3 regions of the Candidatus Brocadia sinica JPN1 genome follow, and region 1 is predicted to be linked to each of the others. Evidence: riboswitches for the same ligand, from Rfam matches in the RefSeq annotation. Region 1 holds a riboswitch; each other region holds the start of a gene.

Region 1 (11,147 bases):
GAGCGATTCACTGAAGCAACGCTGATCACGGACGACGTGCTCTCGCAGCTCGATGCACTGAGTCCGCTTGCACCGCTGCACAATCCTGTCAATATCGCCGGCATCCGAGAGATGCGCCGGCTGTTACCGGCCGTGCCGCACGTGGCGGTGTTCGACACCGCCTTTCATCACACGTTGCCGTCGTATGCGTATCTGTACGGGCTGCCATACGAGTTCTACGAGAAGCAGGGCGTACGCCGGTACGGTTTTCACGGCATGTCGCACTCGTACGTCTGCCTCCGTGCGGCGCAGTTCCTCGGGCGGAGACCAAACGAACTCGAAATTGTAAGCTGTCATCTTGGCAATGGTTCGTCGTTGTGTGCCGTGGACCATGGACGTTCAGTAGACACTACGATGGGGTTCACGCCGGTTGAGGGGCTGATTATGGGGACGCGCTGCGGAGATGTGGATGCGGGCGTGATCACCTTCCTCGAACGAACAGCGGGCCTTACCGTCCCGCAGGTTGATGAACTGATCAACAAGAAGAGCGGCCTGCTTGGACTGTCTGGTATTTCCAGCGACATGCGCGAAATTCTCAAGGCCGCCGAGGCTGGAGAATCTCGCGCGTTGGTGGCGCTGAAGACCTATTGCTATCGTGTCCGCAAATACATCGGCGCGTACGTCGCCGCCATGGGTGGACTGGATGCTGTGGTCTTTACCGGAGGTGTCGGACAAGGCAGTGCCATGGTGCGCGCGCTTGCCTTACAGGGGTTGGATTGCATGGGCATCCGTCTCGATGAACAACTCAACCGTGACGCGCGCGGGTTCGATGAAGTATGCCGCGTCTCGACACAGGACTCGAAGGTTACGGTGCTGGTTGTGCCGACTGATGAAGAACGGATGATGGCGCGCGAGGCGTTGCGGGCGTTGAGCCGGTCATACATCACGGGTGTGCTCAAAACAAGGCGGCAGGAACCGATCATGATCGAGGTGTCGGCCCATCACATTCATCTCACACAGGAACATGCCGAGGCACTGTTCGGCAAGGGACATCAGCTCACACCGCACACCGACCTTTCGCAGCCCGGTCAGTTTGCCTGCAAAGAGCAAGTCACGCTCGTCGGACCGAAGGGCCGCATCGAACGGGTCCGCGTGCTCGGTCCGGTCCGCAAATTCACGCAGGTCGAAATTGCGATGACCGAACAGTTCAAGCTCGGCGTTCATCCACCAATTCGTGAAAGCGGCGACATCAAGGATACGCCTGGCTGCACGCTCGAAGGCACGGCCGGCAGTGTGAAACTGGAGCGGGGAGTCATCTACGCCTGGCGACACATCCACATGACACCCGACGATGCGCTCCGCTACGGTGTACGCGACAAGTCGGTCGTGAGCGTGCGCGTGGCCGGCGACCGTGAGTTGGAGTTCGGCGATGTACTGGTGCGAGTTTCGCCGGATTACCGGCTGGCAATGCACATTGACACCGATGAAGGAAATGCTTCAAACATCCAGACCGGCGCGCGGGGATTCATAGCGGAAATTCAGAGCCAATGAAGTAAGGGAGCATCGTGAAAAGCACAAATCCGTGAGTTAACCCTGACAGGGTTAATCGTTGGATGTATTTCTCCACAGTACGACCACAGAGTGTGGCGCGGCCTGATAGGAAAGATTTTGAACCGGAGGCGATGTTTGCCATCCGATGATGTCATTTGGGGAATCGAGGGCAGTGTCGATCCACCTACGCCAGGAATTTTTCCCCCTGTTCTCTACCGGCGGCAATTCGAAGTCGAGCGGCTCCCGGTATGCGTTCATGATCATGTGGAAGAGCAGCCTTTGTGTTTTTATCTCCGCAGTGAATGCTATGCTATGCGAATGATCCCCCCAGTCCGGCTGACCAAGTTTTGTACCATGCCATGCTTTATTGGCATCACGGAGCAACTGGTTCAGGGTTACGCGCTGATATTCGTGCTCCACCTCCCTCAGTCGCCTCCGCGCAATAAGTAATTTCACAAACCGGTGCAGATCGGCATGTTTTGTGACCAGCGTCCAGTCGAACCAACTGATCTCGTTGTCTAAGCAATAGGCGTTATTATTGCCATGCTGGGTACGCCGCACTTCATCGCCCATCAGAATCATGGGAACACCGAGCGACAGCATCGTGACAGTCAAAAAGTTTTTTACCTGGCGGTTTCGCAGTTTTTCCACCGCCGGATCATCCGTCGGTCCCTCTACGCCGCAGTTCCAGCTCAGATTGTCATCCGAACCGTCACGGTTGCCTTCCCTGTTAGCTTCATTGTGTTTGCTGTTATAGGAGACAAGGTCGTTGAGCGTAAAACCATCGTGACAGGTCACAAAGTTGACACTTTGTTCTACCTCGCGATTCTCATGACCATATATCTGGGGACTACCCATGAGCCTGTCGGCAAAGCGTGTTACTGAACCATCCTGGCCGCGGAAGAAGCTGCGAGCATCATCGCGAAATCGTCCATTCCACTCTTTCCAACTGTCTCCAACGAAACTGCCCACCTGATACAGGCCGGCAGCATCCCATGCCTCGGCGATGATCTTTGTGCCTGCAAGAACCGGATCCGACTCAATATCCCAGAGCACCGGCGGGTTTGGCATCAGGTGCCCTGACACGTCGCGTGCGAGGATCGATGCAAGGTCAAAGCGGAAACCGTCTACATGCATCTCTTCGACCCAGTAGCGGAGACTATCCACAATCATGCGGCGCACGACAGGATGATTAGCGTTGAGGGTGTTTCCCGTTCCGCTGTAGTTGGCGTAACGGGAACAATCCTGTTCGAGGATGTAGTACATGCTGTTGTCCAATCCGCGGAAACTCAGCGTTGGCCCGGACTGGCCGCCTTCGGCGGTATGATTGAACACGACATCGAGAATAACCTCAATGTCTGCCCGATGCAGTGCCTTGACCATATCACGGAATTCATCTGTCGGACCAAGCGGATCCTGCCGCGAGCTGTACGCCTGATGCGGGGAAAAGAAAGATACCGGCGCATAGCCCCAGTAGTTGACAAGTCCCGGCGGGCAATCCTGTGCATCGAACTGGAAAACAGGGAGTAATTCGACCGCAGTAACACCGAGTTCCTGAAGATACGGAATCTTCTCAATCAGGCCGGCGTAAGTGCCACGTGCCTTTTCGGAAACCCCTGAACTGGGATGGCGGGTAAAACCCCGCACATGCATCTCGTAAATGATCATGCGTGATGACGGCCGTTTAATCGACGTGTCGCCTTCCCAATTATACTTGTGGGTATCGACCACTACGCTTTTCATCGCCACAGCGGCGTTGTCACCCGCTTTGCTGGCGGCTTCTCGACTGTAATTCCTGGGAACAGCAACACCGCGGCCATAGGGATCGAGAAGGACTTTGGATGGATCGAATCTCATCCCCCTGGCAGGTTCATGCGGTCCGCGTACCCGATAACCGTAAAGTTGTCCGGCTTGTACGCCTGACACAAAGACATGCCAGTAATGATAGGTTCGGCCGGCCCAGGGATCAATTTGAATACTGCGTACCGGCTTGTCGTTGTCCTCGTGGTCAAAGAACAACAGTTCTACACCTGTAGCATTACGGGAAAAAACGCTGAAGTTAACGCCGTCTTCGTAAACGGTTGCGCCGAGTGGTGAGCTTCGACCCTTTGTGTTAATGTGAGACATGTGTTTTCCTTTCTCCGGTACGCCATGGCTATTGAGTACCCATCTTCCTCAAACATAATGAGGAAAAGCCTCATAATGGCAATTTTCTTGATTATACAATTTTCAATAATGATTGCAAACACTCTTTGGCGCATTATTTGTTTGAGAATATATTTTTGTATTGTTATTTTTTGCTTGACAGAGATTATCTATTAATGATAGTAATGATCAAAGTTGCCAACATGGGCACACAAAATTCAAAATGTCCCGATAAAGGTAAACCCTGAGCAATCAGGGGGCGCAAAGTAAAGGGTCTTGCCAAGCCGTTGAAACAGTTTCAACGGCTTAAGCGGTTTTTTCTAAAAGACAGCCTTACTGCCGAAGATATTCGAAATAAATATCTTTGCAGTAAGGCTTTTTTTGTTTATTTTAACCCTGACAGGGTTGAGTTGACTCACGAATTTCGTGCTTCGGATTTTGTCTTTTCCGACTCGTTCGGGTTAGGATGAAGGAGATATGAAATCATGAGCGAAGAGCTTCCGGTCATTTATCTTGCGAGACATGGTGAAACGGCCTGGAGTCTGACGGGGAAGTATACCGGTCTTACTGATTTGCCGCTGACCGAGCGCGGCGAGCGGAATGCGCGCCGGCTTAGGGAACGCCTGAAAGGTATAGCTTTTGCCAAGGTATTTACCAGTCCGCTGCAGCGAGCTGTGCGGACTTGTGAACTGGCCGGTTTTGGGGCTGTAGCGGAGGTCGATCATGACCTTGTTGAATGGAACTATGGCGAATATGAAGGCCACCTCTCCAGCGAGATACATGCCCAACACCCGGATTGGCAGCTCTTCCGTGATGGCTGTCCCGGAGGAGAATTACCGGCTCAGGCCGTAGCGCGGGCTGACCGAGTAATCGGCAGGGTGCGCAAGGTTAATGGGAATGTGCTGATTTTTTCGAGCGGACATTTTATCAGAGTCCTTACGGTCCGATGGCTCGGACTTGAGCCATCGGTTTCCTGTTCGTATTTCATGCTAAGCACCGCGAGCCTGAGTGCACTGGGTTATAAACATGATCTTTCACATCCGGTGATACGGCTGTGGAATGATGATCATCACATCGGTACATGATAGATCCGGTTGCAGGTACCCCAGGGGTAAAAAAAGGTATACTCAAGATGCTCGCAATTTATGATTTATAGATTTGATAGCCACCATAATCTAACCGACCGGTGGCACGGACAAGCTATGCTTGTCCGTGTTTTGTAATACTGCTTTATACTTTGCACTCGCAACGGTTTGACTTATATTGTCTATCCAAGTTTTAACATGAATAATTCGCCAACAATATCGTGCAGCTTCAGCACGGACAAACGAAATTTGTCCGTGCCACCTGGTAATCAATCTTAACATGCACGTTCTATGATCACCTTGAGTATAACGTCAGAAAGGATATTGAGATGAGTACAAAAAGTATGGCAGCATCCACAAGGGTGTCAGCAGGCAAGGTCACTGAATCGGAACTCCTCAAACAATATGGGTGTGGGCCGGTGCAGTTTGCCGGGACGGATAACGGATTATACGAACGGCACCTCATTTTTGACAACGTTACCGATTTGAAAGTGGCCGGCGCACGGGAGCAATTTGAGGCCTTTGCCCGTTCGGTGCGGGATGTCCTTTCGCAGCGATGGATACGCACAGAGGATACGTATCATCGTGCGAATCCGAAGCGCATTTATTATCTTTCCATGGAGTTTCTCATTGGCCGTTCTCTGGCCAACAATATTACGAATCTTCTGCTCGATGATCTTGCCAAACAAGCGGCCGGGCAGAAGCATATTGATTTACCCGGTTTACTCGAACAGGAACCTGATGCAGGCCTGGGGAACGGAGGTCTTGGACGCCTGGCGGCGTGCTTTCTGGATTCGATGGCCACGATGCAGCTGCCGGCCATGGGCTACGGCCTTCGTTATGAGTATGGCATCTTCAAGCAGTCCATCAGGGATGGCTGGCAGTACGAACAGCCGGACAACTGGCTTCGCCGGCCCGACCCATGGGAAGTCGCCCGGCTGCAGGATATGGTTGAGGTCAGGCTGAACTGCTCATTCGAGATACACGGCGGTTCGCTGCGTGTGATTGCCGGTCAGCCTGCCAGTCTGCTCGGTATCCCGTTTGACCGCCCCGTAGTTGGTCATGGCGGCAAGACGATCAATACGCTTCGGCTCTGGGTTGCTGCCGCCCCGGATTATTTTAATTTTCAGCGATTTAGCAGCGGCGACTTTGTCGGCGCTTTTGCTGAGACGCTGACGGCCGAATCGCTCACACGGGTACTGTATCCCGACGACACCACCAGTATGGGACAGGGTTTGCGCTTTATACAGGAGTATTTTCTTGTTGCCTGCTCGCTGGCCGATCTTGTGCGCCGATTCCAGAGCAGCAATACCGATTGGAATACACTTCCTGAGAAGGTTGCCATACAGCTTAACGATACGCATCCGTCGATGGCGGTACCTGAGCTGATGCGCATTCTGCTTGATGAAGCGCATCTCGGTTGGGACCAGGCGTGGAATATCACACAAAAGACTTTGGCGTATACGAACCACACGCTGTTGCCGGAAGCCCTTGAAAAATGGCCGCTCGTGTGGTTTGAAAAGATGCTTCCGCGCCTGTTGGAAATCATTCTTGAAATAAATCGCCGCCTGCTTGATGATGTTCGCGCTCAATTTGCAGGCGATGAGGGGCGTGTTGCCCGTATGAGCATTGTCGAGGAAGGTACCGTACGCAAAATTCGTATGGCCAATCTGGCCATAGTCGGCTCACATAGCACCAATGGCGTGGCCGCGATTCACTCCGGGCTTTTGCGCACGATGACGGTTAAGGATTTTGCCGAAATGTTTCCGGAGCGTTTCAATAACAAAACCAACGGCGTTACGCCGCGTCGGTGGCTACTGCTGGCTAATCCGATGCTGGCAAATACGATTACCAAGTCTATCGGTGACGGCTGGACCACGGATTTTGCTCAAGTGGGCAAGCTCAAACCGCTTGCCGACGACAAAGGTTTTCGTGAAACATTCCTCAAGGCCAAACGTGCAGCCAAGGCGCAGTTTGCCGACTGGCTCAAATCGACCAGCGGTCAGACGGTGGATCCGGACAGCATCTTTGATTGCCAGGTCAAGCGTATCCACGAATACAAACGGCAATTGCTCAATGCGCTGCGCATCGTGGTCCTTTACAACAGGCTGCGCACAAATCCTGGTGTGGACATGGAACCGCGAACGTTTTTCTTCGCTGGCAAAGCGGCGCCTGCCTACCGCCTGGCAAAGGTCATTATCAAATTCATTAACAACCTTGCCAGCACCATTGATGGCGACCCTGCGATGCGCGGCCGGCTCAAAGTCCTGTTCCTGCCGGATTATTGCGTTTCACTCGCGGAGCGACTCATACCTGCCAGTGACGTTTCTAACCAAATTTCTACAGCAGGCTATGAAGCCAGCGGCACGAGCAACATGAAGTTTATGATGAACGGTGCGCTGACAATCGGTACTCGCGACGGCGCGACTATCGAAATGGCAGAGGAAGCGGGCGAGGAAAACTTTTTCCTGTTTGGACTGACTGCTCAGCAGGTAGCTGACAGCCGCAGCTGGTACAATCCGCACTGGCACTATGATAACGACGCAGAGACACGCGAGGCACTGGACTTGATTTTTTCTGACCATTTCAGCCGATATGAGCCGGGTGTTTTTGCGCCGCTGCGCGATACCCTTTTGAACCGAGGTGACTATTATATGCATTTGGCGGACCTCAGGTCCTATCTTGAGGCAGATCAGCGGCTATGCGATTTGTATGCAGATCAGCATGGATGGGCACGCAAGGCCATTCTGAATGTGGCTGGTTCAGGAAAATTTTCAAGTGACCGCACGATTGCAGAGTATGCTGCCGATATCTGGAAAGCAAAGCCATGCCCGGTACAGTAAGTCAAAAGCAAAATGAAGTCAGCAGATTGTGAACAATTTGCGGGGAACCCCGTTGAAATAAAACAGAAAAAGCAAACAGGGAATGAATATGACAACACACATTAAGCCGCTCAGCAAACGTGCGGCATGGAACGCACTTAACACCCACTACAAAAAAGTTCAATCGCTGCATCTTCGCACGCTTTTCGCCGATGACCCAAAACGCGGCGAGCGTATGACCGCCGAGGCAGCAGGCATCTACCTGGATTACTCGAAAAATCGCATTAGCGATGAAACGCTCAAACTCCTTGTTCAATTGGCTGGGGAATCTGGCCTGCGCGAGCAAATTGACGCCATGTTTCGTGGTGAGAAGATAAACATCACAGAGAACCGGGCTGTTTTGCATGTGGCACTGCGGGCCCTACGAGGGACGTCTATTCTCGTGGATGGCAAAAATGTGGTACCACAAGTTCATGCTGTCCTCGACAAGATGGCTGACTTTTCCAACCGCGTCCGGCAAGGTGCGTGGAAAGGCCATACGGGGAAATCCATACGCAATATCATCAATATCGGCATCGGGGGCTCTGACCTTGGGCCGGTAATGGCTTACGAGGCGCTTAAGCATTACAGCGACCGGCGCATGACGTTCCGGTTCGTTTCCAACATCGACGGCACTGATTTCGCAGAAGCAGTTCAAGACCTCGACCCTGCACAGACTCTTTTTATCGTCTCTTCAAAAACATTCACCACATTAGAGACAATGACGAATGCCCGCACCGCCCGTGCGTGGTTGCTGAAAGGGCTTAGTGGAGATGAAAAGTCCATAGCAAAGCACTTTGTCGCTGTTTCGACGAACGAGACTGAAGTGGCAAAGTTTGGCATTGATACCGCTAATATGTTCGGATTCTGGGATTGGGTCGGCGGGCGGTATTCTATGGATTCTGCGATCGGCCTTTCGACGATGCTTGCCATCGGTCCGGACAACTTCAGCGCAATGCTGAGTGGATTCCATCAGATGGATGAGCATTTTCGTATTACTCCGTTTGAACGAAACCTGCCTGTTCTTATGGCTTTGCTGACCATCTGGTATACCGGTTTTTTTGATGCCCATACTATTGCAGTTTTACCCTACGAACAGTACCTCAAACGTTTTCCGGCATATCTTCAGCAGTTGACCATGGAGAGTAATGGCAAATATATTACCCTTGATGGAATTCAGGTTGACTATCAGACCAGCCCGGTCTACTGGGGCGAACCGGGCACCAACGGCCAGCACTCTTTCTATCAGCTGATTCATCAGGGTACACGATTCATTCCCTGTGATTTCATAGCATTCGGTACATCGCTCAACCCTCTTGGCCGGCACCATGATATGCTGATAGCGAATGTTTTTGCTCAGGCCGAGGCGCTGGCCTTCGGCAAGACGGCGGAACAGGTAAAGGCCGAAGGAACACCAAACTGGCTTGTGCCGCATCGGGTTTTTGAAGGTAACCGGCCGTCGAACATAATCTTTGCGGATCGGCTCACGCCAGAAATACTCGGCAAACTCGTTGCCCTCTATGAGCATTGTGTCTTCACCCAAGGTGTTATCTGGCAGATTGACTCGTTCGACCAGTGGGGTGTCGAACTGGGCAAGGTGCTGGCGCAGCGCATCATCCCTGAACTTGAGAGTAAAAGTGAGCCTGAGCTTGCCCATGACAGTTCGACAAACAACCTGATACGTCGCTATCGCAGGAACAAGTCTTGACCGGTAGCGGAAAGGTGGAATGTTTGCATACTTAAATGTATAGGAATTTCAAAGTTGTTGCAGAGCGAAGAGCTTCTTCGTTCTCCAGTGAAAAGCAGTACGCCGAATATCGAATATCGAACAAGGAATGTTGAATGATGAAGTATTTTTACTTCACTATTCGATATTCCTTGTTCTGCGGTTCGATGTTCTCTTTAAATTAAGTTGCCGAAGGCCTAATTAAAGGAAAGGAGTTTCTATGGCGCTTGTTTCATCAAAGAAAATGTTTCAGATGGCTTACAAGAATGGCTACGCCATTGGCGCGTTCAATGTCAATAACATGGAGATTATTCAGGGCATCATAGCGGCTGTTAGGGAAGAAAAGGCGCCTGTTATTCTTCAGATTTCAAAGGGGGCCCGTGAATACGCAAGCATAAGTTATCTGAGGGCTATTATTGATATCGCTGTGAAGGAAAATCCTGATATTCCTGTCTGCATGCACCTTGACCACGGCGACACCTTTGAACTGTGCAAGCAGTGTGTTGATGATGGTTATACTTCCGTCATGATCGACGCATCCCATTTTCCTTTTGCAGAGAATGTCAGGCTTACCAAAAAAGTCGTTGAATATGCCCATGCCCGAGGAGTGGTCGTTGAGGCCGAATTAGGCCAGCTCGGCGGTATCGAGGAGCATGTTGTCGGCATAAGCGCTGATGATGTATTAAAGCATCTGACCGACCCGAACCAGGTTGTCGAATTTGTTGAAAAGACCGGTTGCGATTCGCTTGCCATTGCCTGCGGCACAAGTCACGGCGCGTACAAGTTCAAAACCGAACCGAAACTCGCTTTTGACGTAATTGAGGCTGTCGGCAAAAAGCTTCCCGGTTTCCCGCTGGTAATGCACGGGGCAAGCAGTGTTCTGCCTGAGTTCAAGGAATTGATCAACAAGTACGGTGGCAAGATGCCTGATGCGATGGGTGTGCCTGAGAGCGCTATCTCCAGGGTGGCAAAAATGGCGGTCTGTAAGGTCAATATCGATACAGACCTGCGTATGGCGATGACTGCCAGCATACGGAAGGTTTTTGCCGAAAAACCCGGTGAGTTCGACCCTCGCAAGTATCTTGGTCCTGCCAGGGAGGCTATTGCGGGCATGGTAAAGCATAAACTCACTGTTTTGGGTTGTGCAGGAAAAGCCGCCGAGTGCTGTTAAACTCAAAACCCAAGACAGGATTTTGAGATGAGAGATCAGCGAGAAAATTTGTACCGATTTTCAGTGGAAACAAGTGAAGCAGTCCTGTCCACCCCCTAACCCCCGACAGCGGGGGACAAGTACAGATGCAACGGCGCGGCGTCTGCAGCAGAACAAGGGGTTGGTGTTAATCCTTGATTCTGTAACAATTTAGCTCTTTGAAAAACCGTACATTTAAGTGTAATCCACACAAAACAAGAGACGTGGCGCGGGTGGTTTATCCCCCGCCTAATGCCTGACAGAGAATGTTTTCTCAGAGATGTAGGGGCGTATGGCAATACGCCCGTACAACAGGAAAAACAGGCAGACGGGAAAATCCCGAAGGGATGGCATGATTATAGAAAAAAACACACCACAATGTTCAACCCCGTGGGGGTGAAATAGTGCGAAAATAATGATACCATGTCACCCCTACGGGGTTAACCATAATTGCATAACGATATGCTATAATAATGACATCCCTTCGGGATTACATAATCAATATTCTGTTCACTCGTAGTGATGGTGTCTAAAAGTACGCTTAATAGTTACCCAATTTTTGTAAAAACCAGGAACGCAGTAAGTTGCAATACCTCCCCCTTAGAAAAGGG
Region 2 (11,147 bases), on a different contig from region 1:
AGGCAGTCGCTTACAGCAATTAGATCGTGTTGGCTGAAACCGGATATGCTTTTGCATATTGTTGGTTATACCAAGTAGGGCAGGGTATTGCCCGCCATAATCAATACCATGTTTCAAAAGCGGCAGACACCCGAATGTTTGGCGCAGAATGTCGTACATGCACCACCACCAATTGCTCAATTTTTGGTAGACGGCGTCTACCCTACCTTGCGATAAGCCCCCTCTGGCTAATTATGTCTGCCTTTTTCTTTCCTCATAAGTTTTCTCATCTTATTCTCCAGAAGCTTCACAGTAATCTCAATCGGCGTATCCGGTGCGGAATATTTCATAGCATTATCAATGAGATTTACAAATACTCGCATCACGAGGGTAAAATCCAGAAAAATCTCTGGTAAATCCCGGGGAATGCGAATATGAATCTCTCTTTTTTCAAGCTTATCCTTCAGCAGGTACAGGGAAGCGCCAATTACGTCTTTTAATTTGCAGGGGTTGGTTTTCATTTTTAAAGCGCCCGTCTCGACCCGCGTCATGTCAAGAAGATTGTCAACAAGCTGATTCATGTGGCCGGACTCATCGTAAGCCGTTTCCAAAAACCCATGCAGCGATGGTATTTTCATGTTCGTCAATGGGAAAACCAGGGTCAAAACTGCCTGGTGTAATCCCGTGGTCTGCCGCCAAAAAACCGCAACGCGGCAATCAAATATTTCCCCCACATTCATTCGAATGCTGCGGAGCACAGCCTCTAAAGAATCAGATGCGGCCAAATCTTTGCTCAAACGGAATAGTATAGCTGTCTGCTCTTCCCTTCCCCGTGCATCCATGGCCTGCTGCCTGGTTTTAGACGCAAGGGCGCTGACTACTAATCCCAAAGTAGTGATCGCAACAAGGACAATGCTCACGAAATACGGAACAATTTTCTTTTGTTTGGCTTTTTACTTTTTCATGATAAATTTCTGCCCTCTCAATCCATTTTGTAAGAACTTATATCAAGAAGAGGACAGGAATATATGAAAACGGGAAACCTTAATTCTTCATTTTTATGATTATTATGATTGATATAGCTGATGCAGTCTTATTTTGTTTCTGAAGCTCTAATATCTCAACAAATGTGAAAATGGCTTGTGATAATTAAGAGGTAGTAAAAAGTGGTGGTGGAGAATTATAGCATAATTTATATAAAAGAAGGAAAAGATATTGTTTATCCGTGCCAGACTAATACTTCGACACGTTTATCTCTTCCATCTTTCCGGTAACCATAAAGACAATCCTTTCGGCGATATTGGTGACCCTGTCCGCAATGCGTTCCAGGTTATGGGAAACCCAGGTGAGATAGGTTGCCATGTGGATTATCCCCGGGTTCTCCATCATCAGCACCAGGAGTTCCCGGTAAATCTGGTCATGAAGGGCATCGACTTGATCATCCTCATTACAGATACGCCTTGCCATTTCTATATCCCTATCAATAAATGCCTTGAGACATTTATCAAGCATGGATAATCCTATATCGGCCATCATGGGAATATCTATCAGGGGTTTTACCAGTGGTTCATTGCCCATCAAAATGTTTATCTTGGCAATCCCCTCTGCGTGGTCGCCCATGCGTTCGAGATCCGTCACAATGCTTAATATGGATGTCAACGTCCTCAGATCAACGGCCATCGGCTGTTGTGTAGCGATGAGGGCGATACACTGTTCTTCAATATCAAACCGTTTTTTATTGATCAGGAGGTCGTTCTTTACGATCTCCCTGGATGTGCCGATATCCTTTTTTTGCAATGCCTCCACAGATTTCCTTATGGCATTTGACACCATTTCCCCCATTAGCAAAACTTCATCCTGAAGCTTTTTTAAGGCATTATGATAAGCCTCGCGTGTCATGGTTTCTCCTCATTTATATTTTGAAACAGGGCACAGATTTTCACAGATAACTACAAATTCGTTATAGTTTACTATCCTGATAACCTGTGTTCATCCGTGTCCGACAGGAAACTTCCCGCAACAGATTTATCCAAACCTTCCCGTAATATAGTCCTCCGTCTGTTTTTCCCGTGGGTTCGTAAATATCCCGGTGGTAACGTTAAACTCAACAAGCTCACCAAGCATAAAGAAGCCTGTGTAGTCTGATATCCTGGCTGCCTGCTGCATATTGTGAGTGACAATGATAACGGTATAATCCTTTTTCAGTTCTTCGAGCATATCCTCTATCTTGGCTGTGGCAATGGGATCAAGGGCAGAGCAGGGTTCGTCAAGCAGGATAATCTCGGGTTCCATGGCTATTGCCCTGGCAATACAAATTCGCTGTTGCTGGCCGCCGGAAAGGTCAAGGGCATTGGTATGAAGCCTGTCTTTTACTTCTTCCCAGAGGGCTGCCTTTTTCAGCGCCTTTTCACAAATTTCATCCAGCACACCTCTCTTCCTGATACCCACAATTCTCGGACCGTATATTACATTTTCATAAATGGATTTTGGAAAGGGATTAGGCTTTTGGAAGACCATGCCAACCTTTCTTCTCAGTTCTGTAACGTCAACTGCAGGGCCATAAATCTCCCTGCCGTCTATTTTGATACTCCCTTCAATTGTCACGCTCTCTATGAGGTCGTTCAGACGGTTCAAGCACCGGATCAATGTGGATTTTCCACACCCGGAGGGGCCAATGAAAGAAGTAATTTTCTTCTTCGAGATATCCAGCGTGATCCCTTTCAACGCTTTAACCTTGCCATAGTAAAGGAACAGGTCTCTAATATTAACGATTGGTTCCGAAACCTCTATTTTCTCATCGTCCATAATAGTTCACCACTGATATTCACAAAATTACCTGCGCTACGTAGCAGCAACGAAAAGGGATAACCGGCACCGTATAACAAATGCTGTCGCCAATTTCAGTTTTCAACGCCACTCCGTATATTTTTGTGGTAAATCGTTATTCTTCTACATCGCCCCTGTGCTGTACCATTTTTTCAACTTATTTCTCACCACAATGGCCGTAAGGTTTAATACAAGCACCGTAAAGAGCAAAACAAGGGTTGTGGTATAGACCATAGGAATGGCTGCTTCCACATTGGGTGATTGAAATCCAACATCGTAGATATGAAACCCCAGGTGCATAAATTTTCTCTCCAAATGGATATAGGGAAAGTAACTGTCAATTGGCAGGGAGGGCGCTAGCTTCACAACACCGGTGATCATCAGGGGTGCAACCTCTCCGGCAGCCCTTGCCATAGCCAGAATAGTACCGGTAAGTATGCCGGGGGTTGCCTGAGGGATCACCACTTTCCACAGAGTTTCAACCTTGGTAGCGCCAAGCGCATACGAGCCCTCTCGTACGGACATGGGTACAGCAGAAAGACCCTCCTCCGTTGCTACCACAACCACCGGCACCGTCAGGAGCGACAGGGTAAGTGACGCCCACAGAATGCCACCTGTTCCAAAGGTAGGAGTTGGCAGGGCCTCCGGGAAAAACAATCTGTCTATACCTCCTCCGATAAAATAAATGAAAAATCCGAGACCAAAAACACCGAAGACGATAGAAGGCACACCCGCCAGATTACTCACTGATATCCTGACAAGCCTGGCAACAAAATTGTCGCTGGCATATTCTTTGAGATATACCGCCGTCAATACACCGAGTGGGACAACTGCAATACTCATGATCAGCACCATCATAACCGTCCCAAAAATAGCGGGAAACACTCCTCCCTCCGTATTCGCCTCCCTCGGTACACCCCAGATAAACTCCCAGAATTTCGTGATATAAAAACCCATTTTGGCAAGAATTCCCATCTCATTCGGGGCATAAACACGGATAATCTGAAAAACAGGCAAAATCTTCTCCTTGCCGTCCGCAAGGAGCACAACAACCTCTTTTTCCTCTGTCTTCGTATAAAGTCCGGCAAGCGCATCTTCTTTTTCCCGATATGTTTTTTCCAGATTGTCCATCCTGACCTTTACAGCCGCGATCCTTTTTTGAATTTTTTCTGATGGCTGTAACGTCATCAGACGCTTCAATTCAAGACGGGATTTTTCCATCCGGTAATTTATATTACCAATTTCTTTTTTCTCTACATACTGTATCCTTTTGTAAAGGGCCTGGCTCTCTTTGAGCAAGGGAACCATGCCTTCTAACCCCAGGGGTTTAATACCATCATTTTGTCTTAGGCCTTTTAAAAAACCATACATATTGCCCCACTCACGTCTTTCAAAGGCTAAAACAGTTGCCGGATAATCCTGAGATATGACATCCGCATTGTCTATCCATCTGAAGTCCAACCCATAGACGTCCCTGTTGCCAACTTTCAGTTTTGTCCGGCAAGCGTTTTTTTGGTGGGGGATGGACTCTTTTTTTGCAATTTCTCCCAAAGTTACCGTACCGTCCCGGAGGGTAAACTGAACTATCTTGCGAGGCCAGAATATGCCGAACCCATTTACCATAATGAGTACAATTAATCCAGATATCATCAAGAGACAGACTGTCAGCGTTCCAGCCGTCAACCATATAGAAGGATTGCCGGTTCTAAAAATTTTTTTCATAGCTTGCTATACCTTAGTCTCATTCTTTGTCTTACCATTTCTGCAAGGGTATTTACAATAAAGGTGGTTACAAAAAGGAGTAATGCAGCAAGAAACAGCACCCGGTAAAGCGTTCCACCAAACGGAGCCTCCGGTATCTCAACCGCTATGTTCGCGGAAAGCGCCCTGAAGCCATTAAACAAATTCCAGTCCATGATGGGTGTGTTACCGGTTGCCATAAGCATGATCATCGTCTCGCCCACTGCCCTTCCGAAGCCAATCATGATAGCTGAAAAAATCCCCGGGCTTGCAGTGGGTAAAATTACCCTGACAGCCGTCTGCCACGGGGTTGCACCAAGCGCCAGCGAGGCCGACCGGAGGCTATTGGGAACATTGCTCATGGCATCTTCCGATATGGTAAAAATAAGGGGTATCACAGCAAATCCCATAGCTATACCCACAACAACTGCATTCCTCTGGTCATACCCTAATCCAAGAGTATTGGAAAACCATTCCCTGTAATCGCCTCCCAAAAAAACGGATTCAAAGACGCCTCCATGCCGGAGAGACACATATACCGCCCCAACAATAAAAGGTATTAAAACGAGCGCCTCTGTTCCATGTCTGTACCAACCTTTTCCAAAGACTGGCAGAATTTTCCAGATAAAAAGGGCTACAACAATGGAAAGGGTAATGAAAAACGGCATGATGATTATGGCGGGAAATATTCTCTCCATTAATGGCGCAAGCCAGAGTCCGGCAAGAAAACCAAGGATGACGCTGGGAAGCGCCGCCATGATTTCAATAATTGGCTTTATTATTTTCAAGGAATTATGGAGAAACTGGGATGTATACAGCGCTGCAAAGATGCCAATAGGCACTGCGATAATCAGGGCATATACCGTACCTTTGATAGTGCCAAAGATCAATGGCACAAGGCTCAGCTTTGGCTCAAAATCATCTGTGCCACCCGTGGACTGCCAGATAAACTCCGGTTTTTCATATCCCTCATACCATACCGGCCCAAACAGGGTTTTCAGGGTAATTTCCGGGTGTGGGTTTGAAATCATCCACCGGAAAAGATGGTTATTTGAATCGGCCACCAGGATACCATTGGCCTTTGGTGAAAAGGAAAGCGTTGCAGGAATAGATTTTGTCTTAAGATGTAAGAGTGTCTGTTCAGATGTTGCATGATTCAGATGGACTATTCCATCTGCTGCCGCTGTCACAAAACCCTTATCCCTCATGGATTGGGCAATTGCCAGAACCGGGGCATTGTGAGACGTAAGGGTATGCACCTTTTTCAGCGTCCAGCCTGAAGGTGACACCTCGTCCCTTACCTGCATCCAGACATTCACACCTCCCCCGTGGTCACCAACGACGAGCGAAACGTCTCCTAATAAAAAACCCAATGCGGTAATTGCATGGTCAGACACCTTTACCTTTTCTGCAAGATAGGGACTGCCTCTGTCCCTTACGTTTATGTGGAACAACTCACCAGAAGATGTTCCCACGTAAAGGTTTTCCATAAAAAGGTCAAGCGCCAGGGAAGTTATCCCGGTACTGTTTCTCTGTTCTGTCAAATGTACCGAGTTATGCGGTACAGGCATTGTGCCACGCACAGGTTTTCCCCCCTCCTCTTTATCGCCTCCTTGCAAAGGAGGAGAAACAGAGGAGGCAATTTGGTTTAAGCCACCCTGCGCAACGAGATCAGTAATATCTTTTTTGATCTCCTTTCTCTCTCTCTCACCAAAAAGCGTCCTTTCGACTGCTGATGATATGAGCACTAATTTCCCATCTTCAGTGTGGACTGCCGTCACTGTTGCGCTTTCATCTCTCCTGGAAGTAACAGAATTGAGCCCTTTTCCTTCATTGTTAACTATCACAGTTTCTGCTTCTGATACCTCAGGGTGAACAATCCTTTTGCCTTTATCAAACGATTCAGAAAAGTTGACTAATACCGTTAAAATTCTCCCATCGCTTGTTCCCAGGGCAAGACGATCGCGATCCTTACTAACGGATGTTATGGAATTACCCTGCATATTGGTTTTGTGGGAAAAATTCGTTGCATCCTGGTGTGTTGGAGAAGAACCGCTAAGACCTGCTATAGTATATTTTTTAAAGACCTCTCCGTCTAAAAGAGAGATAAACGCGATATTGCCATCGTTATACACGGCAAAGGCAACCTCCTGGTGATCATCCACTCCTATGGAAACCGCCTTGCCATGTAAGGTATAGGTATTTTCTTTTGTTATCTTAGCACCCTGTAAAAGCGGATAAACCTCTAAAAAACAAAGAAAAATAGGGCAAGAACAACAAAGACAGTCGTCGCTCCCCCGAGTGTAATTACCCAGTGGGCGGCCTTGTCCGTAAGCCTTCTTCTTTTTAAAGTTTTCATTCTGTGTTTATTCTGATTTCTTCAGTTCCTCTTCAACGACTGATGCCGGTAAGGGCAAAAACCCATCTTTTACAGCCACTTCCTGACCTTCTTTACTCAAGATATATTTTACAAACTCCCTAACCAAAGGGTCGAGTGGCTGACCCGGTTTTTTATTAATATATATATAAAGAAACCTTGCCAGCGGATAAGAACCATTCATAACATTTTTTATTTCAGCTTCTTTATAAGGTTCTCCCTCTTTCAATGAAAGGGGTACTGCAATAACACCGGAGGTTTTATAACCAATACCGCTGTACCCTATGGCATATCGATCCGCAGCTACGCCCTGTATAACGGAAGCAGAACCTGGTTGCTCTTTTACCGTATCTTTGAAGTCTCCTTTATAAAGGGCATGTTCCTTGAAATAACCATAAGTACCTGAGGCAGAATTACGGCCATAGAGACTTATCGGACGGGTTGACCATTCTCCCGTTAAGCCAAGCTGTCCCCAGGTCTTAATGTCTTCTTTATATTTTCCTTTCCGGGTTTTTGAAAAAATGGCGTCTATTTGAGGTATACAGAGACCCTTGAGAGGATTATCCTTATTTACATACACTGCCAGGGCATCCAGCGCTGTCCTTATTGCTGTGGGTTTATAGCCATATTTCTTTTCAAAGGCATCAATTTCTGTCGGCTTCATTGCCCGGCTCATTGGTCCCATCTGTGCCGTTCCGGAGATTAAGGCCGGCGGTGCAGTTGTAGAACCTTTTCCCTCTATCTGAACCTTTACGTTTGGGTACACCTTGTTAAAACCCTCTGCCCAATAGGTCATGAGGTTATTCATGGTGTCAGAGCCTATGCTATTGAGATTTCCAGAAACTCCCCCAACTTTGGCATATGACTTAACATCCGGGCCAACAGAAATAGTTTCACCAGCTACAGCAGCAGCCAGACCCAGATTAAAAATTGATATCAAAAGCCATGATTTTTTCACCATAAAATTCCCTCCTTAAATAGGTGTTCTCGAACAATATCTTAATCAAATTTATTGCAGAAGTCGATTCATTTTTCAGAATGTCATCTGCGAAACAGCATATGGTATGTGAGCAGCAACCATGGTAAAAAATAAATCCAAAATCCTTCTGCTAAATTTTCTCATACTTTTTATTACCTCCTTTAAAATATAATCTGATACTGCAGCCTGACCCTATTTTCGTTTTTGTCCTGATTGTCACCCATTTCTGTCTCAAAGTGTCCATAATCTGCCTGTATCTTGGACCGGTGCCCGCGGAAGTAATAGTTTATACCTCCCGTATATTCCCGCGCAATGTTATCATTGATATCTTCATCGGCGTCAAGCATGGAATAACGGGCTGCAATCTCAAGTCTTTTGGGTATTACAAAATACCCAGCCTGGCTAAAAAATCCATTCGAATCTACTGTTTCACCGCCGGATTCCGGATCATCACTCCTTGCAAAAATCTCATTGTGCCATGAAATGCCTCGGTATTTCATGCTCAGTTCAACAACACCCAATATGCCATCGGAATCCACAAGCTTTTCGTCTTTCGTCTTTGGATTAACCACAACGGAGGCTGCAACTGATGCCTTGAATGTTTCCGTAAACTTCAAATCTGACTCATCAACGGCATCATACTTCCCAAAGGGGTTATATCTCACGTTGAATACGTACATGAGTTCGTTATCCAGATTGTCTTCCGTGCCCCTATCGTCGTCATCCTCACCTGCCCCCTGAAACATTGCGGCGTGGTACTCAAGGTGTCCGTCAAAGGGCTTTCCGTAAATATCAAATCCATAATCACGGTCCTGATCAAATTGTTCACTGGCAATTGACCTGTCTTGGAGGAGGAGTTTTGCAGAGGTTGTCATCCTTTGCTGGTTAAACGGCACTTTAAAGTATCCAAGCTTTGCATTCAATTCATTCATGGGAGTCCAGTATACGTAAAAATCCCTTACACCGACATCAAAGCTATCTCCATCCAGTTCGATATAATAATGCGTCATTTTGCTGTATATGTTTCCTCCAAAACAAAGCCTTGCCCTGCGGACATCCATATTATTGGTGTCACGTTTACCGAAATCTCCGTCATTGTCCTTAAACGTATACCGGAATTGCATTCTGAAGCCTATACCCAGCGAATAATTATCATCAGCCGATTTGAAACCTATGGAAAGCTTTTCTTCATCAGGTGTATAGAGGGTTGCCATTGCAGGCAGACCAAGTCCCATTTTCTTTCGAGCCTCATCTGTGGCAAGATAGTCTTCTACTGCTTTTTTAACCTCTTCCTTCGCAACGGGAGCAGATTCTATACGGTTATTTGTGGCAAGAAAGTCTTTAATTTCATGTTGAATCTCTGCTTTGGTGATAGGGGCAGGCTCGGCGCTGAGCGTCTCTATCCGGCTTCTCAACACCTGTATCTGTTCCTGCTGCTTCTGCATGAGTTCCTCCATTTGTTTCAGTTGCCATTTCAAATCTTCCATTTCGCTCCCAGATACTTCCTCAGGCTGCACAGTCTCCTGAGCAAAGACACTGTTCAGCATACCACCTACATATGCGCTACAAAGCACCATTGTCGAAAATAAAACATATTTACACCATTTACTCTTCATTTTTAACCCTCCTTTTCTACAAAGTAACCTTTCAAATAAACACACACAACTTTTCTAGAGATATCCCCTTTCATGAATGCAACAATTACCGCTAATACGGTAATGAGAAAGTCAATCTTTTTTACCATATATGAAGCTATAATAAACTTTGAATGTTAAGAACGTGTTAAGGTATTGTTAATTTCTCGTTAAATTTATTGCACAGGCGGGTATGGCTTAAACTTGAGACGGCGTTAATTCTTTGTTAAATGTAAAATAGTTATGGATTGAAACAGTCCTTTGTCACTCTTAAAACCAATGCGTGATGGAAATTGCTGAATTTCTTTTCTTCAATTTTTTTCCTTGACTTTCACAATCTAAATGTTTATCTTTCTCCTACAATTTTATATATACTGAAGCAATGCAATTTTTAAATCTCGATAAAGGCAAACCATAAGCAATTGTGGGACGCAAAGTAAAGGGTCTTTTTTAGCATACAGGGAAGTATGGTGGGACGATAGGGAAAAGTCCTTTTTTTAATGTTGTAGGGAAATAGGCATAATAAGACAGCCTTACTGCCGAAAATGTTTTGATGAACATTTTTCCAGTAAGGCTTTTTTGTTTTGTACCGCATCCCTTTAGGGTGCGCATTTGATGGAATGCCACACCTTATGCACGTTTATTGGTAACCGCAATGTACGCAGGCTAAAGCCGTGCGGCTACAAGGAGATTTGCTGATGTGAAACCCGTGATTACATGGGAACTGGCAATTCGTATCTAGGAGCACATGTTTTAGAAAAAGGAAAGGAGGAGAGTATATGTCACGAAATTATATAAAGAATATTGTGTGTGGAAAGTATTGGTTGATAGGGTTACTGTGGATTCTCAGTATAGGGATGTGTGTCGGTGGGTCAGCAGCAGGGCATGAGGGATTGAGCCTTGAGGCGAGGATAGCATGCCAGAGGGCGCTGGAAGAGGTGTACTGGAAACATACGATATGGCCTGAGGCAAATACATCCCCAAAACCTCAGTTGAGTGAGGTCATGTCTGAAGAGGAACTGAGAAAGAAGGTTACGGAGACGCTAAGAATGTCAAAGGCGTTGGAAGAGGTATGGCACCATCCGATAATAGGAAACGATCTCCAGGCGGAGATGGAACGTATGGCAGAGACAACGAAAGATGCTGAGACGCTGCATGAACTCTGGTCAGCGCTGGGGAATGACCCGCAGTTGATAGCAGAGGTCTTGGCCAGGCAGACGTTAGTGGAGAGGCTCATACACGACTGGTATGCTTTTGATGAACGGTTTCACGGGAGATTGAAGAAGCAAGCGATGAGGAAGGTGGAATCGCTTCTCAGTATAAAAGACATGAAGGACGTGAAAGGCGCATACCATGAGATGGAATGGCGGAAAGGGAGAAATAGTGAGGATTCAGCAAAGGATTATATGAGTGGAGACGCCCTGGAATTCTCTGAAGACGAGTGGCAGGATGCGATAGGAAGGTTATCAGAAATATTTGGACAAAAGGAAGGGCAGATACCTTTGGGGCAGGTAAGCGCTTTACAGGAGGATGCGGAGCGGTTTTATGTGGTGGAAGTATTACAGAAAGAAACAGAACAAGTAAAGGTAGCCGTGGTGGAGTGGAGGAAGGT
Region 3 (8,430 bases), 870 kb from region 1:
GTTTCGAAAATTCACCCCCTTGAAAATTAACGATTTCCTGGCAATGTATGCCTGAAAAATGACTTTTTTAAGCGCAAATTGCAAAAGCCGGGGGATGCTACTGGACCACAATTTCCAGATTTTTCCAAAAACTATGGAAATGGAAAGTGAAAATTTTGGTATAAAAAAGTCGATTTTGTTTCTGAATGGGTATGGAACTTGTTAAAAGTCAGACTGCTTGGCCCGGTCTGCATCAGTCTTCTCTGAAGGCCAGTAATAAGCATCCGGCGTATTACGGGCGCCAAAAATCGCTGTGCCGATGCGCACCATGTTTGCGCCTTCTTCAATTGCGATCTGATAATCACCCGACATACCCATAGAAAGATATTTCATGTGTACCCGGTCGATACCTTCTTTGACAACCACTCCATAGATTTCTTTTAACACCTTAAAACATTTACGGATTTTTACCTCGTCCTTGGTAAAGAGGCCGATGGTCATGAGTCCGTGTATTTTTAATGTATCGTATCTGGAGGCCTGTTTGATTAAGGAAATCGCCTCTTCCGGTGCAACGCCATATTTGCTCTCCTCATGTGAGGTGTTGACCTGAACCAAAATATCCAGGGAACGGCCTTCCTGCTGCAGTCGCTGGTCTAATTTTTCGGCGAGAGACAACCGGTCCACAGAATGGATCATGTCTGCAAATTTCAGGACGTCCTTAACCTTGTTGGTCTGCAGGTGCCCGATAAAATGCCATTCTGCATCTTCGTCTTTTAAGACCTCGTATTTTTTTAGCGCCTCCTGCACCTTATTTTCCCCGATAATGCGTCCACCGGACTTAATGGCTTCTCGTATTCGCTCCGGATCCACCGTCTTTGTGGCCATGACCAGAATAATTTCTTCGGGCTTTTTGCCAACTCTTGCGGCAGCGTTTGCAATGTTTTTTTTCACCTGTTCCAGGTTTTCTTTGATTGACATATGTTCTCCTCAAATATGGAATGTCTCTGACGACTGTCAGTCGCATAACCTAAAATTTATAAAAACACCTTTTCGATAAATGAAAATGAACATATCATATTCTACCTCTAAGAATCAAAAAAGAAAGTCTTAAAACTGGCATTTGATCAATGCAAACGGGTGAACATCCCAAACAAAAGAAAAAGGGACAATAAACAATTGGGGCATTTCTCCTTTGCATATGAAATCATATCCTTTTCGGATTTTTGCAAAATCCCTGTTGCATTTGGCGCTCAAACCATGTACCTTGTCAGTGATATACTACGTTAAGAATGGCAGATGGACAGCCAACCATTTTTAGGAAGAACCTTTATGGGAAAAATACAGCAGAGTGTTATTTCATCTACAAACCTGAAATTCACGACTCCTTCCCGTTGTTTCATGGGAGTTTTGTTTGCCGTGGCTTTCATTTTTTGCCAGCCCGCATACGGTTCGCAACCGCATCATACGGAAAAGTCATCATTCTTTTTACCCGGAAAATCTTTCCATGTTAAAGCCTGTGACCGTTTAGACGGAAAGGGAGAAGCAGGCGAAAAAACTCATATGGAACCGGAAGATAGTCAAAATCCGCCTGCGGTTGCCCAGGTTCAAGAGTCCGGAGCATGGGACAGAATGTACTGCCAAAATACGCCCCCCGGAGATTATGATCCACAAACTACTGCCTACGGTCTGCAATCCGTCGCTACCGCCCCGACTGTAGCAACCAGTCCCGCTTCGAATGTAACACATAATTCAGCATCATTGCATGGCACGGTAAATGCAAATGGATTGTCAACGACCGCATGGTTTCAGTACCGGATTGCCAACGGACCATCCAAAAGCACCTTTGCAACACAAACGGTAATTGGGACGATAGACGCGGAAATAGGTATCAGGATAATTATGCTGCTTCCGGGAACGACCTATTACTACAGACTTGTTGCAAAGAACGACGCCGGAACTACGTATGGAAGTGAGGTGTCATTTACTACGGCAGATATCAATACATCTGTCACCACTGAAATAACCCCACCCATTGGTGCGATAAGCATTAACAGCGGAGCTTACTGCACCAACTCTTTCACCGTTACCGCAAACCTTTCCGCTACTGATAATACCGGTGTTACGGGTTATTATCTCTCTACAAATGCCACGCCCCCTTCTCAATATACCACTGGCTGGATGTCTACAACACCGGCTACCACTTATAAAGAAGACGTCACCTATACTATAAGTAACGGTGATGGCAGAAATATGGTGTATGTTTGGTATAAGGATGCTTCCGGAAATATATCAGACGCAGCCGCTGCTTCTATTGTTGTGGATACAACCCCTCCAATAATAACTATTACCGACCCAACGTCCGATCAAACCTATACAACCAAAAGTAACGTGGTAAGCATCAGTGGCAGCGCTTCAGACGATATCAATGAGATAAGCAGCGTGGTGTGGATTCATGATAAGGATACGAGCGGGACAGAAAGAAAGACCATTGGCTGGACTGTGCCAAATATTGGCTTAGTAAAGGGAGAGAATGTAATAACCATAAAGGCTACAGATAGTGTTGGTAATACCGGAACGGCTACGATAACAATAACGTATGCCGAAGTCGATGCCACACCGAAGGTGATAACGGGACATGCAACAAGTATAACAACTGACCTGGCTACCTTAAGCGGGACTGTTAATGCAATGGGATTGCCGGCAACGGCCTGGTTTCAATACGGCACGAGCAGCGAACATTACAGCGGCACTTCATCAATACAAAGTATAGAAAATGGCTTGCATGAGGTACCCGTAAGCAACCGGATAAGCGGTTTGCAGGCAGGAACGGCATACTATTACCGTCTTGTTGCACAAAATAGCGCCGGCGCTACGTACGGGAATGAAATAACATTCAACACGTTGCCGCCAAAAGGTAACATTTACGGAAATGTCGTGTCCTTTCTGAAGGAAGGGCCTGTTGAATCTGCGAAATTACAGCTCAAAGGAACAAAGGCAAGGAAAAAATCTTTCAAGGTAACATTTTCTGATGCACATGGATTTTTCGAATTTAAAGATTTAGATGCAGATACGTATGATATCACAGTAACAAAAACTGATTTTAAGAGTATGAGTCAGACGGTTGAGATTGAAGAAGGCGAGAGAAAAAAGATTGGAATTATCTTGCAAAAAACAAAGGAGGAAGACAAAGGTCCACCAAAAGATGTCAAAAGTGATCAACAGAAGACAAACGAAACTTCACAAATGCACGATTAGAAAGTATACACCCTGTTAATCACCGTGTTTTCAACGGATGCGAAGCAGCTTCGCTTTTTTTGCCCTATTTCAGACACTTCTTTCTCCGCTCATTATATCCTTTTTTATTTGTTTGCGAATTATGGGTAATAGCAATGGTGGCTGAAAAAAAATTCGACTAAAGACATTATCTGATTTATAGGAAATTCTCGGAAAGAAAATAAATTTTTCTTGACAATATATATTTTATTTTGTTTACAATAACAGTTATACACGTCCACATCCAAAAATCGCAGCAATACGAAACGAAAAAACATTACGATAAAGGTAAACCCTGAGTGATCAGGGGACGCAAAGTAACAGGGTCTTGAAACTCACAAGGATGTAGTTTGCAAAGACTTGCTTGCAATAAAAAAGATAGCCTTACTGCCGAAGATGTTTAAAAAAATATCTTTGCAGTAAGGCTTTTTTTGTTCAAAAATCAAAAAATTGTCATTCCTGCGAAACATGCTCTCACAAGGGGGGGAAGTATGGGTTCATTCCTTTCATAAATTACACCACTTTTTTAAAAAGGAGCAGTAAAATGAAAAGGAGAAGCAAAATTTTTGCACTATCTGCCATGCTTTTATTAACAGTGTTGTTCGGAAATATTCTTTTGGCAGAAGATGAGGTTGTAAACAAACCATCACAGGAGGAAGTAAGGCAGAAAACCATGAAACTTCAGATGCCATTTATCGCCAACAAGGGGCAAACGGATGAAGGGGTGGCATATTATGCCAATACCTTTGGAGGGACGGTGTTTGTCACGAAAGAGGGCGAGATTGTCTATGTTCTGCCCATGAGAGATGGAAGCGCTCCAGGTTATGGAAACAAAGGGGAATTAGTGGAGGAAGGCGCTCAGGAACCAACGTCAGATGGGCAGCAAGAAGGAGAATCAGTCATACATGAGGATACCGTCAACGAACAATCGGGAGGAGTGGCGCTGAAAGAAGTGATTGTCGGGGGAATGGCAGGCAAGGTGAGGGGGGTGATGAGGTCAAGGACAAGGGTGAGTGATTTCCGGGGAAATGACCCATCGAAATGGAAGAAAAACCTTGCCACATACGAGATTGTAAATCTTGGGGAGGTATATCCAGGGATAGAGGTTAAGTTGAGGGCATACGGGAATAATGTGGAGAAGTTATTCTATCTCAGCCCTGGGGCTGATCCTGGTGTAATAAGGATAAAGCTCCACGGGGCACAGTCCTTGCGGGTAGATGAGGAAGGCCGGCTTGAGGCAGATACGGCGTTGGGTCCGGTGAAATTCACCCGACCTGTGGTCTATCAACTGGAAGACGCTTCATCTCGTCCGGGCAAAGGCAATTTTTCTCCATTCCTGTCGTCACGAGAAGGTGACGACATGGCGAAGGCGATAGAGGGAGAGTATGAAGTAAACGGGGACGAGTACAGCTTCAGACTGGGAGATTACGACAGATCAAAGGGGCTTATCATAGACCCACTCCTTGCATCTACATTTTTGGGAGGGCTTCCTAGCGATGATATTGGTAAGATTTTAGCTGTAGACTCGAGCGGGAATGTCTATGTAAGCGGAGAAACTAGTTCTTCAAACTTTCCCACTACTGTGGGCGCTTATGATACTTTGTATGGTTATACAGATGTCTTTATCTCCCGGTTCAGCAGTGGTTTAACGAGCCTTCTCGCCTCCACCTATTTGGGAGGGTCTGCTGCTGACTATGGCAGGTCTTTAGCCATAGACTCTGGCGGAAATGTCTATGTGACTGGGTATACGTACTCATCAAACTTTCCCACCACTGCGGGCGCTTATGATACTTCGTATAATAGTAATACAGATGTCTTTATCTCCCGGTTCAACAGCAGTTTGACAAGCCTCCTTGCCTCCACCTATTTGGGAGGGTCTGGTTATGACTATGGCAATTCTTTAGCCATAGACTCTGGCGGGAATGTCTATGTGGCGGGGTATACTCCCTATACTACCTATTCAAACTTTCCCACCACTGTGGGCGCTTATGATACTTTGCTTAGTGGTCCTAGAGATGCCTTTATCTCCCGGCTCAACAGCGGTTTGACGAGCCTTCTCGCCTCCACCTATTTGGGAGGGACTAATTCTGACTATGGCAATTCTTTAGCCATAGACTCTGGCGGAAATGTCTATGTAACCGGGGATACTTGGTCACCAGACTTTCCCACCACTGTGGGCGCTTATGATATTTTGCTTGGTGGTAATAGAGATGTCTTTGTCTCCCGACTCAACAGCGGTTTAACGAACCTCCTTGCCTCCACCTATTTGGGAGGGACTAATTATGACTATGGCAATTCTTTAGCCATAGACTCTGGCGGGAATGTCTATGTAACCGGGGATACTTGGTCTTCAAACTTTCCCACCACCAGGGGCACTTTTAGAGGTGCAGTAGATGTCTTTATCTCCCGGCTCAACAGCGGTTTGACGAGCCTCCTTGCCTCTACCTATTTGGGAGGGTCCGGTTCTGACTATGGCAATTCTTTAGCCATAGACTCTGGCGGGAATGTCTATGTAACCGGGTATACTAGATCGTCAGACTTTCCCACCACTGTAGGCGCTTATGATACTTTGCTTGGTGGTGGTGAAGATGTCTTTGTCTCCCGATTCAATAGCGATTTTAGTCTCTTCCTCGCCTCCACCTTTATCGGAGGAAATAGTACTGACTCTGGCTATTCTTTAGCTATAGACTCAGGCGGGAATGTCTATGTGACCGGAGATACTACCTCTTCAAACTTTCCCACTACTGGGTTTGCTTATGATACTTCACATAATGGTGGTAAAGATGTCTTTATCTCCCGGCTCAACAGTGGTTTGACGAGCCTTCTTGCCTCTACCTTTTTGGGAGGGTCTGGTTCTGACTATGGCAATTCTTTAGCCATAGACTCTGGCGGAAATGTCTATGTAACCGGGTATACTTCGTCACCAGGCTTTCCCACCACTTCAGGTGTGTATGATCGTTCGTATAATAGTAATACTGATATCTTTGTCTCCCGGCTCAACAGTGGTTTGACGAGCCTCCTTGCCTCCACCTATTTGGGAGGGTCTGCTGCTGACTATGGCAGGTCTTTAGCCATAGACTCTGGCGGGAATCTCTATGTAACTGGGGATACTAACTCATCAGACTTTCCTATCGCTGGGGGCATTGTTTATGATACTTCGCATAATGGTGGCAGAGATGTCTTTATCTCCCGGCTCAACAGTGGTTTGACGAGCCTTCTTGCTTCTAGCTATTTGGGGGGCGCTGGTACTGAATATGGCAATTCTTTAGCCATAGACTCAGGCGGGAATCTCTATGTGACCGGAGATACTACCTCTTCAAACTTTCCCACTACTGGGTTTGCTTATGATACTTCACATAATGGTGGTAAAGATGTCTTTATCTCCCGGCTCAACAGTGGTTTGACGAGCCTTCTTGCCTCCACCTATTTGGGAGGGTCCGGTACTGATTCTGGCAATTCTTTAGCCATAGGCTCAGGCGGGAATGTCTACGTGACCGGGTATACTTACTCAATGAACTTTCCCACGACTGTGGGCGCTTATGATACTTCGTATAATAGTGGTAAAACTGATGTCTTTATCTCCCGGCTCAACAGTGGTTTGACGAGCCTCCTTGCCTCCACCTTTTTGGGAGGGTCTGATATTGACTATGGCAGGTCTTTAGCCATAGAACCATTTAGCGGAGATGTCTATGTGACCGGGTATACTTACTCAACGAACTTTCCCACCACTGTGGGCGCTTATGATACTTCGTATAATAGTAATACTGATGTCTTTGTCTCCCGGCTCAACAGTGGTTTGACGAGTCTCCTTGCTTCTACCTATTTGGGAGGGTCTGGTTCTGACTCTGGCTATTCTTTAGCAATAGACTCAAGCTGGGTTGTCTATGTAACCGGGTATACTTCGTCAACAGACTTTCCCACCACCTCAAATGCATATGACCGTTTTTATAATGGTAAAACTGATGTCTTTGTCTCCGGGCTCTACGGTGATTTGACAAGCCTCATCGACTCCACCTATTTAGGTGGTTCTGGTGATGATCGTGGCAGTTCCTTAGCCATAAGATCCTACGGGGATGTCTATGTGACCGGATATACTACCTCTTCAAACTTTCCATCCACTACAGGGGTGTATGATACTACGTATAATGGTGATAGTGACGCCTTTGTGTCAAGAGTAATAGGTAGTGGTTTTTAATATGTTCTTTTAAGGTGTGGAAGGGATTCCAAAGTTGCCAGGCAGCGCTGAGGCACGAAATATTTTCTTCGTGCCTCAGTAACTTTAATGAATGATTTTACCCTCTTTCAAGACGTTTCTTCCCCACTTTAATGGTTAAAACAGTTTAAAACGAGAAAAAAGTGGGCAACATTCAAGGGTGCTTATCCATTTTAAAAATCAAAAGGTTCATTTGACCCACTCTGTTCGCTTCATCCACCCTACCTAAATAAGGCAGACAAAGATCAAGTACGGGATGGCAAAAATGGCCTACCGAAGACAAACGAAACTTCACAAATTGTTAATCACTTTGTTTCAACAGATGCGAATCGGTTCTGCTTTTTGTTCTATTTCAAATACTTCTTTCTCCACTCATCATATCGCTTCTTCATTTGATTGATATGTGCCGGTATATGTTCCTCATACACTTTCAACCAATCGTCCAGGGTAACGGTTTCGTTCTCCATTGAGCCAACTGAGTTTAACCAAACCGGCTCAGGCAATGTCTTAATAAGGTTGTACGACGACAGACGAAGTCTCCTGAATAATTCCAATGCATCTTCAGCGCTTTGATCCTGATAATGAAACGCCGCAGACCATTTGTCCTGATCATAGGCTGCAATGGATTTCCCGGGTTCAGCAATCAATTTTCTGCACTTGATATATGCATTCGCCTCGCTGTCGGCAATATGCATGATAACTTCATGGATACTCCAGCGGTCAGGCGAAGGTTTGAATGACCACATCTCCTTCGGAAACTGTTTTAAAGCCTCAGTAAGCTGGACGTACCCCTTGCCATACGATTCGATTTTTTGCATCCGTTCTTCTCTCGTCATTACCATCACCCTTAAGTTGTTTTATGATAAGAAATATAGTATTGATATTTTCTCCAAAAAGTCTATGATAACCATAAAAAAAGCCCCTCGTTTCCGAGAGGCTTAATTAGGTGCCCCGACGGGTGCGGG

The links. Region 1 has a riboswitch for cyclic di-GMP ahead of BROSI_RS07350 (histidine phosphatase family protein). Riboswitches for the same ligand answer to the same signal wherever they lie in the genome.
Region 2: another riboswitch for cyclic di-GMP. It lies ahead of BROSI_RS18715 (Kelch repeat-containing protein); the one in region 1 lies ahead of BROSI_RS07350 (histidine phosphatase family protein).
Region 3: another riboswitch for cyclic di-GMP. It lies ahead of BROSI_RS03490 (SBBP repeat-containing protein); the one in region 1 lies ahead of BROSI_RS07350 (histidine phosphatase family protein).

The regions. Positions count from the first base shown of each region.
Region 1 is NZ_BAFN01000001.1:1,629,407-1,640,553, reverse strand. Features, by position in the region: gene BROSI_RS20765 (acetate/propionate family kinase) at 1-1,530, shown strand, start outside; gene glgX (glycogen debranching protein GlgX) at 1,582-3,657, opposite strand; cyclic di-GMP riboswitch class I at 3,902-4,019, shown strand; gene BROSI_RS07350 (histidine phosphatase family protein) at 4,161-4,760, shown strand; gene BROSI_RS07345 (glycogen/starch/alpha-glucan phosphorylase) at 5,105-7,603, shown strand; gene pgi (glucose-6-phosphate isomerase) at 7,692-9,329, shown strand; gene fba (class II fructose-1,6-bisphosphate aldolase) at 9,568-10,518, shown strand.
Region 2 is NZ_BAFN01000002.1:14,448-25,594, forward strand. Features, by position in the region: gene BROSI_RS18680 (sensor histidine kinase) at 228-899, opposite strand; gene phoU (phosphate signaling complex protein PhoU) at 1,213-1,878, opposite strand; gene pstB (phosphate ABC transporter ATP-binding protein PstB) at 2,005-2,784, opposite strand; gene pstA (phosphate ABC transporter permease PstA) at 2,929-4,527, opposite strand; gene BROSI_RS18700 (ABC transporter permease subunit) at 4,524-6,710, opposite strand; gene BROSI_RS18705 (PstS family phosphate ABC transporter substrate-binding protein) at 6,912-7,883, opposite strand; gene BROSI_RS18710 (porin) at 8,063-9,517, opposite strand; cyclic di-GMP riboswitch class I at 9,932-10,079, shown strand; partial or broken gene BROSI_RS18715 (Kelch repeat-containing protein) at 10,315-11,147, shown strand, end outside.
Region 3 is NZ_BAFN01000001.1:765,286-773,715, forward strand. Features, by position in the region: gene BROSI_RS03480 (YggS family pyridoxal phosphate-dependent enzyme) at 202-957, opposite strand; gene BROSI_RS03485 (fibronectin type III domain-containing protein) at 1,309-3,234, shown strand; cyclic di-GMP riboswitch class I at 3,530-3,647, shown strand; gene BROSI_RS03490 (SBBP repeat-containing protein) at 3,797-7,447, shown strand; gene BROSI_RS03495 (DinB family protein) at 7,813-8,301, opposite strand.